Regions from separate parts of the Shewanella sp. 10N.286.52.E4 genome, predicted to be linked through region 2. Evidence: predicted binding sites of a transcription regulator. Region 2 holds the regulator's gene; each other region holds the start of a gene.
The links. The regulator LexA, encoded in region 2, represses DNA repair genes until DNA is damaged. The targets are predictions, from matches to a motif close to TACTGTATNNNNATACAGTA.
Positions count from the first base shown of each region.

Region 1: a site for LexA is predicted at 3,424-3,443, ahead of recG (ATP-dependent DNA helicase RecG). Genes of this name have one in related genera too.
Region 3: a site for LexA is predicted at 2,495-2,514, ahead of dinG (ATP-dependent DNA helicase DinG). Genes of this name have one in related genera too.

Region 1 is NZ_JBFRJJ010000013.1:33,753-38,508, forward strand. Features, by position in the region: gene AB4153_RS06965 (DUF3014 domain-containing protein) at 194-1,060, opposite strand; gene recG (ATP-dependent DNA helicase RecG) at 1,213-3,288, opposite strand; gene AB4153_RS06975 (DNA-binding response regulator) at 3,511-4,134, opposite strand; gene AB4153_RS06980 (sensor histidine kinase) at 4,131-4,756, opposite strand, start outside.
Region 2 is NZ_JBFRJJ010000076.1:9,312-14,067, forward strand. Features, by position in the region: gene coxB (cytochrome c oxidase subunit II) at 6-1,574, opposite strand; gene AB4153_RS21350 (cell division inhibitor SulA) at 2,017-2,523, opposite strand; gene lexA (transcriptional repressor LexA) at 2,520-3,137, opposite strand; gene plsB (glycerol-3-phosphate 1-O-acyltransferase PlsB) at 3,556-4,756, shown strand, end outside.
Region 3 is NZ_JBFRJJ010000011.1:15,447-20,202, forward strand. Features, by position in the region: gene AB4153_RS06140 (TSUP family transporter) at 1-360, opposite strand, end outside; gene dinG (ATP-dependent DNA helicase DinG) at 369-2,444, opposite strand; gene AB4153_RS06150 (DNA polymerase II) at 2,680-4,756, shown strand, end outside.

The DNA of each region.
Region 1 (4,756 bases), on a different contig from region 2:
CTATCAGGCTGAACTGTAATAACGGTACCGTAATAATTGTACCGTAATAATTGCGACTTAATGAAGCTTTTTGCAATGAGCAGAAATAAAAATAGCGACACGAATGTCACTATTTTTATCAAGCTCACATAGCTATGCAAAAATTCCAAATAAATATGGAACCAGCATTCACGATATAGCGTTACGCTATTCGTTATTTGCTCAGTTGCTGCTGCAGTTTTCTGACGGCAGTTTTGATTTTACGGGTGTTTTCAGGGCCCATTCTGACCATCAGCTTTTGCACATTAGGTAAGGCTTCAAGCTTAGTGTCAACAAATTGATAATTCACGCTGATAGATGACAGCTCAATAGGGTCTTCAATAATCGGCGCTGCTAAAATCATCTGGAAAGCTTCAAGCATGCGTTCATCAAAGCTCATGTCGCTGTAGCCTAGTTCTTCAAAAGCTTCATTGAACAAAGGCGATAACTCTTCAAAGGTACTAACAAGCTGCTCGTCATTCATACCTGCAATCATGTCTGCATATAAATCGTAACGGTGGTAGCTATCTGGATTTAAGTAAGTTTTGTTAGTGATTTCACTGACGCTAAAGTTGTCTTTAGGGCCCTTTAATGGGCTAGCTTTGTGAATGACTTCGCCTTGTGCCATGTTATCGACAAAGACCACAAATTGGCGTGCGATATCCTTTTTAAGGATCATCGACTCGATTTTCATGCCATCAGCCATAGCAATGGTTTTTTGTTCCACAAAATCATCGCTTTCAGTCAGTGCAGGTAAAGGCTCAACGACCACTTCAGGTTCTGCAGGAATAACTTCAGGCTCAATGATTTCAGGTTCAACAATCACTTCTTCAATTGGCTCTTGCTCGATTGGCTGCTCTGGCACAGGTTCTGGTAATTGAACCGGGATAGGCTCAATGATTTCAGGTTCCTTTTCTGAAGTGAAATAGAAATACCCCGCCCCCGCTAATAATACGGCTACCGTGATCCCAATGACGCCTGCATTGCTACCACTCGATTTATCTGATTGTGGCGTCGCTCTGTCTTCTTGATTGACTTGCATTTCTATTCCTTAGCTTTAAACGTCGAAAGTGGAACTGAACACGGGATAAAGTCTATCTAACTTAAAATCAGACTATTTAGCCTTAAGCTCAAATCTCATTCTGCAATATTCCTAAGACTTGTCTAGTGATAACAGCTTAGGTTAACAATAATTTATGCTTGTACGTATTGTTGGCGATCACCTAACCAACGGTGAATGATGCCATCAACATTACCAGGGACTTGTTGCATAACATGTGCGGCTAACTTTTGCGTATTTTCAATTAAATACTGGTCTCTGACCAAGTCGGCAATTTTCATCTCTGCTAGCCCTGTTTGACGTGTACCGAGGACTTCACCTGGGCCACGAATTTCTAAATCTTTTTGTGCAATCACAAAGCCATCACTGCTTTCGCGTAATACCCCTAAACGTTTGGTCGCCGTTTGCGATAAAGGCGCTTTATAGAGTAATACACAGTGACTGGCAATCGAGCCACGCCCCACGCGACCACGTAACTGATGCAGTTGCGCTAAGCCTAAACGTTCCGGGTTTTCGATAATCATTAAGCTGGCATTGGGCACATCCACACCGACTTCAATCACTGTGGTTGCTACTAATAAATGTAGCTCACCTGCTTTAAATTGGGCCATTATTTGTTGCTTCTCAGCGCTTTTCATCCGCCCATGAACTAGGCCTATTTTAAGCTCTGGTAGTAAACGACTGAGTTCTTCGGCTGTATCTTCAGCGGCTTGGCACTCGAGCACTTCAGACTCTTCAATTAAGGTACAGACCCAATAAATTTGTCGATTGTCATTTAGTGCAGCTTGTTTCACTCGCTCAATCACTTGATCACGGCGATTATCACTGATGGCGACAGTAGATACTGGCGTTCGACCAGGTGGCAACTCATCAATCACCGAGGTTTCTAAATCGGCGTAAGCCGTCATAGCGAGAGTACGGGGAATAGGTGTCGCCGTCATAATTAACTGATGAGGATGAAAACCTTGGCTGACGCCTTTTTCGCGCAAGCCTAAACGTTGATGCACCCCAAAACGGTGTTGCTCATCAATGATAATTAATGCGAGTTTATTAAAGCTAACTTGCTCTTGGAAAATGGCGTGAGTGCCAATCACCATTTGCGCGCTGCCATCTGCGATGTCCGCTAACGATTGCGCTCTTGCTTTGCCTTTTAATTTTCCTGCAAGCCAGCCAATTTTTAGCCCCAGTGGCTCAAACCATGCAGCAAAGTTAACCGCGTGTTGTTCTGCCAGCAATTCAGTGGGCGCCATCATAGCGACTTGGTAGCCATTTTCTATTGCTTGTAGCGCCGCGAGCGCCGCGACTAAGGTTTTTCCGGAGCCTACATCCCCTTGCACTAAACGCATCATTGGGGTGGGTTGTTCGATATCACGGCTAATATCAGCGCCGACTCGTTGTTGTGCGCCTGTCGGCTTAAATGGCAATGCTTTCAAAAATGGATTTAGCAACTGACCTGTAGCGGGCAAGGTCACCGCCTTATCAAGGTTATTACGCTGACGTAGTTTCAGCATACTTAAGTTATGTGCCAGTAACTCTTCTTGCACTAAGCGCTGCTGAGCGGGGTGCATACCCAGCTCTAAATCAGACTGTTCAATGTCGTTTGGGGGGCGATGAATGAGGTGAAGCGCGCGGCCAATGCTCATATTGTTGGGCTGCAATTCGCTAGGCAATAACTCGGTTAATCCACCTTGTGTTAATTGATTTAAGGCTTGTTCGGTCAGTTTAATCCAGCTGGCTTGTTTCAGGCCTTCAGTGGATGGATAAATAGGCGTAAGCGAATCACTCAAAGCAGGGTTTTCACCTTCTTTGATGATTTTGTATTCGGGATGAATGATCTCGAAGTGACGTTTGCCACGTTTTATTTCGCCATAAGCACGAATGATGGCGCCGTTTTGCATGCCATTACGTTGGGCAACTGAGAAGTTGAAAAAGCGCAGAGTCAGCATGCCGCTGTCGTCAGCTATGGTGCAAGTCAGCATACGTCTGCGACCGGGTACGATTTGGGTCGAAACGATTTCAGCTTCAACAGTGCCATACATGGCAGGGTATAGACTGGCAATGGGATAGATTTGGGTGCGGTCTTCATAGCGCATAGGCAAATGAAACAGTACATCTTGCACTGTTTTAATACCCAGTTTTTCGAGCTTTTCGGCGACTTTTTTCGCGACGCCTTTTAAGTCGGTTATAGGAACCTGATCCAATGGTTGCAAATCCACAATGCCTTTATAGTGTCTGGTAACGACTTTATCTACGGTTTATCTCATTTTGCGCTTAGCAGGCAAAGAGAGTTATCCAAAGAGTTATACAACTCACTTTGCAGCGTTAATCAATGCTAGGGACAATAGTACTGTAAATATATACAGATGTATGGCTTATCTTAGCAGAGTTTTAAAACAAGGCAATAATATTACCTGATTCTATGCTAAGCGACTCTATAACCAGCCTTTTTGTTTAGCAATCCGCGCTGCATCAATGCGATTGGTGGCATTTAGCTTACTGATAGCTTCGGACAGGTAATTACGTAATGTGCCTTCGGCAATAAATAATTGTGCTGCGATATCACTGGTTGATAAACCTTCGCTGGCAAGCCTTAAGGCTTTGCGCTCTTTATCATTGAGTGGATCGATATCGCCAATTGCGCTGATCGCCAATTCGGGATCAATAACCTTTTTACCTGACATCACCTGCTTAATGGCTGACAGTAAGCTCTCGGTTGGGGCATCTTTAAGTAAAAAACCTTCAACCCCAGCGGTTAGTGCGCGCTTTATGTAACCCGCACGGCCAAAGGTTGTCAGGATAATAATCTTAGTTTTATGGGATGAGTCAGCTTGATATTGCTGCAGCCATTGTGCGAGTTCGAGCCCCGTATGTTGTGGCATCTCAATATCACTGAGCAGTAAATCAAAGGACTGCTGTTTTAATAATGCCATCGCTTGGGCGCCATCTTCGGCTTCGGTGACTTCTACCTTACCGAGTGCGGCATCGTCTGTCAGGGTTAGCAATGCAGAAAGTGCCCCACGCACCATAGCTTGATCTTCTGCCAGTAAAATTCTCATTCAACCACGTCCTTGTCTTGTGCTATTTGTTGGGCTGAAAGTGGTAAAGAAATCATGAATCGATAACCCTCTTCCGTAGTGTAATTAAACTCACCTGATAACAACTCGACTCGTTCTCTGATTCCTTTAAGCCCGTTGCCTTCAATGATCTCCTTAGTCGAGGCATTGTCGCTAAAGCTAATGCTCAGTTGTTCATCTTCATGGGCGAACTGCCATAAACATTCAGTGGCATTGCCATGCTTAATTGTATTATTGACCAATTCGGTGAACATTAACCCTAATTGTGATTCATGTAATGCAGGCATCTTGGGCAATGTCCCTTTGAGATGCACTTCAATACTTTGTTCACGCAGTAACCCCGTTAACTGCTGCAGTGTATCGGTCAGCCCTTTATGTTTATAGTCCGATACCGTCTGACGTATTTGGCTTAGGCTTTCACGAGCAATATCGGCCAGTTGACTCAAGTGTTGTTGGGCTAAAGGTAAATTTCCTGTTTCAACTAATTTTTCAGCCAGCTGGGCTTTAAGGGCAATAGACGACAAGTTGTGACCCATAATGTCATGTAAATCACGGGCAATACGTTCTCGTTCTAACGCGGTTGCTAAGCTGGCTATTTCATCGC
Region 2 (4,756 bases):
ATCCCTTACTTTCCATGACCATCAACGTCAGAAGCCTGTACAGCATCTCCAGAATCATTACCCCAAGCGTTTCGCTCATAGGTAATAACTGCTGCGAGTTGTTGCGGTGTGAGTAGAGAGCCAAATGCCTGCATTGCAGTACCAGCTTTGCCATTGACGACAACTTCAATATGACCGTCAACAGGCCCTGTAATCGCTGGGCTGCCGATTAATGAAGGGAAAGCACCAGGTAAACCTGTGCCAGCGGCTTGGTGACATGCGGCGCAATTGGTCATATAGACTTGCTCACCCATGGTCATCAGTTCTTCCATGGTTAAATCATCAAGTACGACTTCTGCTTTTGCTTCTTCTATCACTTCGGTAACAGCTTCAGTTGCAGCTTGTTCTACTTGCTCAGCGGTCGCTGGTAAGGTCACAGGCGTTGCACTGTCACTCGCAGGGTTGCTTTCAGTTGTTGAACCGCCGCCATTAATATCAGCTGCTTGTACAACATCACCTGAGTTATTACCCCAAGCATTTCGCTCGTAAGTTACAACAGCTGCGATTTCTGTAGCAGTAAGCTGTTTAGCAAATGCTTGCATTGCAGTGCCTGCTTTACCATTAACCACGATATCAACATGATGACTTACCGGGCCTTTAATCAGTGGACTACCAATCAGCGATGGGAATACACCAGGGAGACCAGCACCGTTTGGTTGGTGACATGCGGCGCAAACGCCCATATAGACTTGCTCACCTTGAGCCATTAACTCGTCATATGTGAGTGTTTGTGAAAGTGAAGCTTCAGCTGCAGCTTTGGCATCTACGGCTAGCTGCTTTTGGTCAAGCAGCCATTGCTCATAATCAGCTTCGGAAACTGCTTCAACCACGATTGGCATAAAGCCGTGATCTTTGCCGCACAACTCAGCACATTGGCCACGGTAGGTGCCGATTTTATCGATTTTTGTCCATGCTTCATTAATGAAACCAGGGTTAGCATCTTTTTTAACCGCAAATGCAGGTACCCACCATGAGTGAATAACATCATCACTGGTCATCAAGAATCGAACTTTACGATTAATAGGTAATACGAGAGGTTTATCGACTTCTAATAAGTAAGTTTCAGTCTTTTCCGCAGAGCCTTGGATTTGCTCTGCAGGCGTTGAGAGTAAACTAAAAAACTCGACATCTTCGTTGAAATAGCTGTAATGCCATTTCCACTGAGAGCCAGTCACTTTAATGGTTAAATCTGCATCGCTAGGATCTTCCATAGCAATCAGAGTTTTAGTGGCAGGAATTGCCATACCAATAAGGATGATAAATGGCACGATTGTCCATGCTATTTCAACCTTGGTACTGTCATGAAAATCAGCCGGCACTGCGCCTTTTGACTTTCTGTGGTAGATCATTGAGTAAATCATGATCCCAAAGACCACAACACCGATAGCACAACAGATATATAGAATAATCATGTGGAGGTCATAAACCTTGCCACTGATTTCTGTTACGCCTTGCGTCATGTTAAGCGGCATATCAGCCGCCGCAAGCGGTACTGCAAATAGCAGCACCATTAATCCATACAACAATCGCTTCACAAGACCACTCCTCTGCCAATTGCGATTTGCAATAACAACAAGGAAAAGTCACACAGTAATACTCTGCTCTATGCAAACTTCTCTATTCCCGAAAAAGTTTGATCACTTCAAAGTACACGGTGGCTGCGAGTATCAATACTCGATTATTCTATTGGTTTATGGTGGCCACACTTGTACCTAATACTGAACTTTTCAATTCTTAAATTGACGCTTTTTATTCAAGGCTTTCTATACCGCATGGTACCAGCACAATCTTTACAGCGTTTTGTAGCTTTTTATCATTTTATAAACTCAAGAGTGACAGCAAATTGTTACTCTCTTGTTAACTACATTACTTGGAGATTAAATATTGATCAAGATCACTTTATCATCTAATTTGCTGAAAAAAGGCGCAAAAAAAAGCCCTTCACATAAATGAAGGGCTTTTTAAAGAGAGATTTGTTTAGTGAAAAGCAGATAAATTTAAGCTTGTTGGTGTTACAGAAGTATTGGCGCCCATATGTTCATCATGTAAGTGAGTATTTACATCTTCAATGATGACACCTTGTGCTAATGCGCTTTTAGCAACCAATTGAATGCGTCGATTATCACGCGCATCTAGTGGTGTAGTCCAAGTAATAACGGCACTGGAAGTACCACTTGTTAGTGCTTTTTCCATCGCCCAAAGCGTTTCTACTTCATCTTTAGTGTGAACAAGTAAAACACGATCCATGCGAACGTTAGCGTTAGCCAATATTTGTTTATAGCCAATATGCGGAGGATTAATCAGTACAATCCAACGACCTTGCTGGCTTAAAATGGCCAAATGGCTGCACAACTGGGTTAACTCAGTTAAGCCTTGGTTGGCACTTTGCTTAGTTTCAATGCCTTGTTTAACTGGCGCAGTTGTTGATGTCATATCGACCCATAAGCCTGGATGACGTGGTGCATTACCTAATAATGTGTTCATAACCAACCTCCATTTCGGATAACGCCAACTGCAAGCCCTTCAATTGTCAGGCTCTGGCATGTTAAATCTACTTTAATCGGCGAATATTGTTCATTTTCTGCGTGCAGATAAACAACGTTGCCTTTCTTTTCAAAACGTTTAACTGTGACGTCATCATCTACGCGAGCGACGACCACTTGACCATTTTTAGCTTGCTGCATTTTGTGAACAGCTAATAGGTCACCTTCAATAATGCCAATGTCTTTCATACTGTCGCCACGAACTCGTAGTAAGAAATTAGCATTTGGTTTGAACATTTCAGGATCAACTTGGAAGTATTGTTCAACATGTTCCAGCGCAAGAATAGGTTCACCTGCTGCAACTTGTCCGATAAGAGGGAGGCCTTCTTCAACTTCCTCTTCTTCCTGAATCATGCGGATTCCGCGTGAAGTACCAGGAATAATTTCGATACAGCCTTTCTTCGCCAGCGCCTTTAAATGTTCTTCGGCAGCGTTAGCACTTTTAAAGCCTAATCTAGTGGCAATTTCTGCACGAGTCGGTGGCATACCTGTCTCAGCAATATTACATTTAATTAGTTCTAGAATTTCAGCTTGTCGTGGCGTTAAAGGTCTCATATTGATTCCTGTTTTTTTATACAGTGACTGTCATTATATACAGTATCTTTGGTCGCGCAAGTATTAACCAATGAAATTTATGCTATCTGCTGGTTTATTGTTGTTTTTATTATCTGACATTGTATTTTAGTTGCTGTAAATCATTATCTTAGTTGTTTTTGGTTATGTATGTTTTTTATTGGCACTAATTTTAATATTAGTACTTAACAGAGAGATTTTAGGTCGATACAGTATATTTATACAGTACTGTTGATGCATTTCGTCCAGCATAAATCAGCGTTGGAATTGCTTAATTATTTTCAGCTAATGGTCTTCATATTGCTGCTCAATTGTTAAATACAGATAAGCAGGTTAGTGAATCCCATCTAGATTCTGGTATCCTATGCGCAATAAATCGTTGTAGATAATGCGAATACTCATGCTAAAACCAGATTCTATCATTGCTAAATCGTTGCGTTGGATTCAGAAATTAATGGTACACAGTGTTGTTGTGCCTGAAGATCCGTTCGCTGACTTAAATCTAGATCCAGAAAAGCCAGTGGTCTATGTCATGAAGACAGAGTCGCTGAGTGACATTGCTGCTTTGCATGAAATGTCGGCTAAGTTTGGCTTACCAAGTCCTTATGAAAGACTGGATGTTGATGGTTTAAATACCCCAAGAATTGTCTGTGTTGAAGGACGAAAGCCGCTGTTTGGCAAGCGCCACAGTGGTGAGAAATTTGTCGCCAATTTCACCAAACTACTCGAATTACATCAAAAGAATAAAGAGTTAGATATTCAGTTGGTGCCTGTTAGTCTTTATTGGGGACGTATTCCTGGTAAGGAAGATGACACCATGACCGCTGCCGTGTTTGAGCGCGAAAACCCGACTTGGCTGCGTAAGTGGTTAATGATCCTGTTTTTAGGTCGCCATAACTTTATTCAATTCTCTAATGCAATGTCATTACGTTACATGGCTGATGAGCATGGTACGGATGTCAGTATTGCCCATAAACTCATCCGCGTTGCACGAGTCCATTTCAGACGTCAACGTAAAGTGATGACAGGACCGCAACTGCCAAATCGCCAGGCGATGTTCAATTCGTTACTAAAATCTGAATCTATTACTAAAGCGATTCAAGAAGAAGCGGCGAACAAAAAGATATCTGAAGAAAAAGCACGCGAAAAAGCCATTGAGTACCTCGATGAAATTGCCGCTGATTATTCTGATAACTTGATCCGCATTGCTGAGCGCTTTTTAACTTGGTTATGGAACAAGTTATACAGTGGTATCAGTATTAAAAGTGCCGAAAAAGTCAGAAAGCTACACCATGACGGCCATGAAATTGTCTATGTGCCATGTCATCGTAGCCATATGGATTACTTATTACTGTCTTACATCCTTTATTATCAAGGCATGGTACCACCGCACATTGCTGCCGGAATTAACTTGAACTTTTGGCCTGCGGGGCCAATGTTCCGTCGTGGTGGTGCGTTCTTTATTCGTCGTAGTTTTAACGGTAATAAATTATATACCGCCGTATTCAGAGAATATTTAGATCAATTATTCGCCAAAGGTTATTCAGTTGAGTACTTCACTGAAGGTGGCCGCTCACGTACAGGTCGTTTACTAGCGCCAA
Region 3 (4,756 bases), on a different contig from region 2:
TAAGGTATAGATGGCGATACTGATAATAACTAAAGGTAAGATTTTCTCGAGCCAAGCTGCATCTATAAGATATACAAAAATACTGCCTAAAATTGCACCGAAAAAAGTCGCGATAAAGGCGGTTCGCCAAAATCTTAAGTTAATAAGCTGTTGCTTATAATAAGTATACCCAGCAGTCATTGAACCAAAGCAAGCTGCTAGTTTATTGGTACCAAGTGCTAAATGGGGCGGTATTCCCATTGTTAATAATGCAGGAATAGATAATAATCCACCACCACCCACTACAGCATCAATAAAACCGGCCACAAGACCAATAACGGCCAAGATTACCCAGTGGCTTGGATCTAACAAGAATTCCAAATAATTACCTATTCTATAACTTTACGAAATGGCGGAAGGGCATCAAGTAATGATTTGCCATAACGCTTAGTAATAAGACGTCTATCTAAAATGGTTACGCGACCATAGTCATCTTCTTTACGGAGTAATCTACCACAACTCTGGATTAATTTGCGTGAAGCATCTGGAATAGTTAGCTGCAGGAATGGATTGCCACCTTTACTCTTTATGTATTCAGCATGTGCTTGTTCAACGGGTGAGGTTGGCACCGCAAACGGCAATTTAGTCACGATTAAGTTAGTTAAATAATCTCCCGGTAAATCTAACCCTTCTGAGAAACTGCCAGTACCAAAAATTATGCTTGGTTTACCTTCATCACAGCGTTGTTTGTGTTGTTGCAATATTTGTTGTCTTGGCATGGTTCCTTGAACAAAAAGTTGCTCTTTAGGTATTTTGCCACTGACTTGATCTGTGACCTTTTCCATTTGCCAATATGAGGCAAATAAAACCAATGTCGCCATTTCATCTTCAACTAGTGCAATGATTTGTTCAGCTAGTTCGTCAGTATAGGCATCTTCTGTTGGCTCGTTATTCATCTGTGGGATAAATAAAGTGGCATTATTTTCGTAATCAAATGGCGATAGTAGTGCTAAGAAGCGACTGCCATCATTAAGGGATAGACCAACTTGATGAGCAAAATGATTGAAATTATTTAATGCTCGAAGCGTTGCACTACATAATACGACCCCCGCTGCTTTTTGCCACAGCATGTGCTCAAGCATAAAGCCAACTTCAATAGGGGAGGCGCAGAATAAGTAATCCTGTTGTTTTCCGGTAATTAATTCTGCCCAACGTGCCATCGGAGCACCTTTTTTCGAATCCTCTTTAGCTAACATTTTCCAAAGCTTACTTAAGTTCTCAAGTCGCTGCAGGATAAATCCCGCTTCTGAGAGAACGGCTTCAGATTGATGTTTAGGCAATTCACCATCTTTAATGGCTTCACTGAGCACTGATTGAATTTTGTTAAACTGTTTGACGGCTAGATTTGAGGTGGTCGCTAAATTTTCGGCCTGTATTAGTAATGACTCTGGTAATTTGCCATTTTCAAAACGTAATCGAGTTTCTGGGTTAGCAAATAATTTAGGTTGTGTATCGCAAAAATGCGCCACTTGATTAAGTTGAGTCACTAAATCGCCAATATGGTCAAGCATGGCTTGTACTGGCGCAATGATATGAGTCGTTTTAAGTTGATTTTGCAGTTTTGAGCAAGTTTTCGAGGCTTTTTCTAACCAGTCACTGGCTCCTCTTAGTGTGGCTTGCGCACTGGAAAAGTCTCTGGCAACGGTTGGCAGGTGATGGGCTTCATCAATAACGTAAAACATATCTTCAGGCTCAGGTAAAATCACCCCGCCGCCAAGCTCTAAGTCAGCAAATAATAGACTGTGGTTTACAATTAATACGTCCCAAGTTTCGACGTCTTCGCGCGCTTTATGAAATGGACAGTTGTGGTGACTGGACATTTGACGATGGCAGCTGTGCTTGTCACAACAGATTTGTTGCCATAAGAAGTCTGGTAATGGTTGCTCTAAAGTATCAATTTCGCCATTCCATTTACCTGCCTGAAAATCTTGATGCAGTACTTTTAGTAAGTCAATTTGGCTTTGGTCAGGTTTGGTTTGCCACATTGCTAATTGTGATGTGTCTTCTGGACCAATCATTGCTGCAAGTTTTGCTAGGCAAACGTAGCGCTGTCTTCCTTTTACGAGACCAAATTTAAAGTCGACACCTGATTGCTGTAAAAAGAAGGGCAGGTCTTTGTGCAATAATTGTTCTTGAAGGGCCACAGTTGCGGTGGCAATACATACTTTTTTCTTGCTGGCTAATGCAAGTGGAATAGTACCTAAGATATAAGAAAGAGATTTACCAATACCGGTACCAGCTTCACAAACCATGATCCTGCGATGTTTATCATAATCACCAGCTAATGTTTTAGATATTTCAGCCACCATGTAGTTTTGCTCTCTACGAGAACGAAAATTTGGCATCGCAGTCGCAATATCTTTATAGATAGTGCGGATCTGAGTTTTAATATGATCCGTTAACATGTATGGCCCATTAGTAATCTTTACTTACTAATTCTTTATTTGCTGGTATATGCTGTACATAATAACAGTGATTTTAAATGTTCGGAATAAATAATCGAACGTTTATAGCGTCTTTAGCGACACAGGTAAGTAATTTAGTGGTAAAGATAAGTTTATTTAGTTAACTGAAAATACTTATTTGCCCCAACGATAGGTTAATCATGCATAAACAGACGATTTCAGGGCAACATTGTAGATGACAATACAAAATTCAATAGGCACTGATACTAGCACTAGCACTAAAACTAACAATGATGCTTTACTTTCGATCAAAGGAAGGGTGCTGACTAGACATGCGACTTATCGTCACGGCCGATTAATGCTGCAATATTATATAAAAACAGAAACAGGACCGGCACTCATTGAACTAGAACAAGCTGAAGTTATCTGTTTTTGTAAACAAAGTGACAGTGAATTGATTCTCGGTCATTTCAATTCAGGTATACGTATTGAGCCTATCAGTTTAAAAAACTTTAAGCATCAAGCTGTTTCATGCATCTATTTAAAGTCAACGACAGTACAGAAGCAATTGCTCAGAATTGCCAATGATGCAGGAATCGAGATCTATGAAGCCGATATAAGGGCAGAGCAACGTTATCTTATTGAGCGATTTATTGCGTTAGATGGAGAGTTCATTGTTTCTGCTGACTCAAGCAATGCAGAAACACCTTTATCACTGACTGAGGGGGCTACTTTTGCAAGTGCTAGCCATTCGAATGACCCACTAGCATGCTATGCAGCATTCAAAACAAGAAAGGCAGATTTAGCCATTCCATTATCAATGATTTCACTGGATTTTGAATGCAGCCCATCTGGAGAGTTGTACTCAGTTGGATTATATGGCTCTCAATCAGCACTTGATAATCAAAGCCCCTTATATAAAAAAGTCATTATGCTTGGTCGACCTGATTTTGACGCTGATGAGATTAATGAGTCTGATGATAGCGTTGAATATATTCAATGGGTTGATGACGAAGTGGCATTAATCCATCAGTTAATTCATTGGTTCAATGAATATGATCCTGACATTATTATTGGCTGGGCAGTGGTTACCTTTGATTTAGCACTTCTATATAGGCGTTGTCAGTATCATCGAATTCCTTTGTTAATTGGTCGTGGCGGTACAGAATTGTCATGGAAAGTTGAAGATAAATTCAGACCAGAAACGCTGTCTTTACCAGGAAGGGTTGTTTTGGATGGTATTGACTGGATAAAAGCGGCATTTTATCAATTTGAGCGTTATTCACTCGAACATGTCTCGCAACATTTATTAGAAGAAGGTAAAGCCATTGATCATGTTGAAAATAGAGGGCAAGAGATTTGCCATTTATTTGCTAATGACAAAAAAGCACTCGCTTTTTATAACCTGACAGATTGCCGACTGGTTTGGGATATTTTTCAAAAAACACAATTATTGGCTTTTGCCTTAGAAAGAGCAAAGTTGACGGGGTTAGAATTTGGCCGAGTTGGAGCATCGGTTGCGGCTTTTAATAATCTCTACCTTCCGCATTTACATCGAAGTGGCTATGTTGCCCCTGCAAGAGCAACAAGTCATGGCTTAGAATCACCAGGTGGTTATGTGATGGACTCTATTCCTGGTTTTTATAAGGATGTATTAGTTCTCGATTTTAAGAGTTTATACCCTTCAATTATTCGTACTTTTTTAATCGACCCCAAAGGATTAATAGAAGCGGAAAATCAACTTAAGGAGCATACGGTCCCAGGTTTTTTAGAGGCTCAATTTAGTCGTGACAATCCCATTTTACCAAAACTTATTGCTCAGCTCGCTGCGCAAAGAGAGTTAGCTAAACTTAATCATGATAAACCTCTTTCTCAAGCTATAAAGATAATCATGAACTCTTTATATGGGGTTTTAGGCTCCAAAGGTTGTGTGTTTCATGATGCAAAACTCGCAAGCTCAATTACGATGCGTGGCCATCAGATAATGAAGCAAACCAAAACATGGATTGAAGCAGAAGGTTATAAAGTGATTTATGGCGATACTGACTCAACTTTTGTATGGCTTGGTCAACATCATCAAATTGAAAATATCGCCAAGCTAGGAAATAAACTTGCAAAAATGGTCACTGACAAGTGGACAAAAACCTGTAAAGAGCAATACCGAATTGAAAGCTATCTTGAGTTAGAATTTGAAAGTCATTTTAATCAATTTGTGATGCCGACTTTAAGAGGCTCTGATGCGGGCAGTAAAAAACGTTATGTAGGCGCAACAGAAGATAAAGAAGGACAAATTGAACTTACCTTTAAAGGAA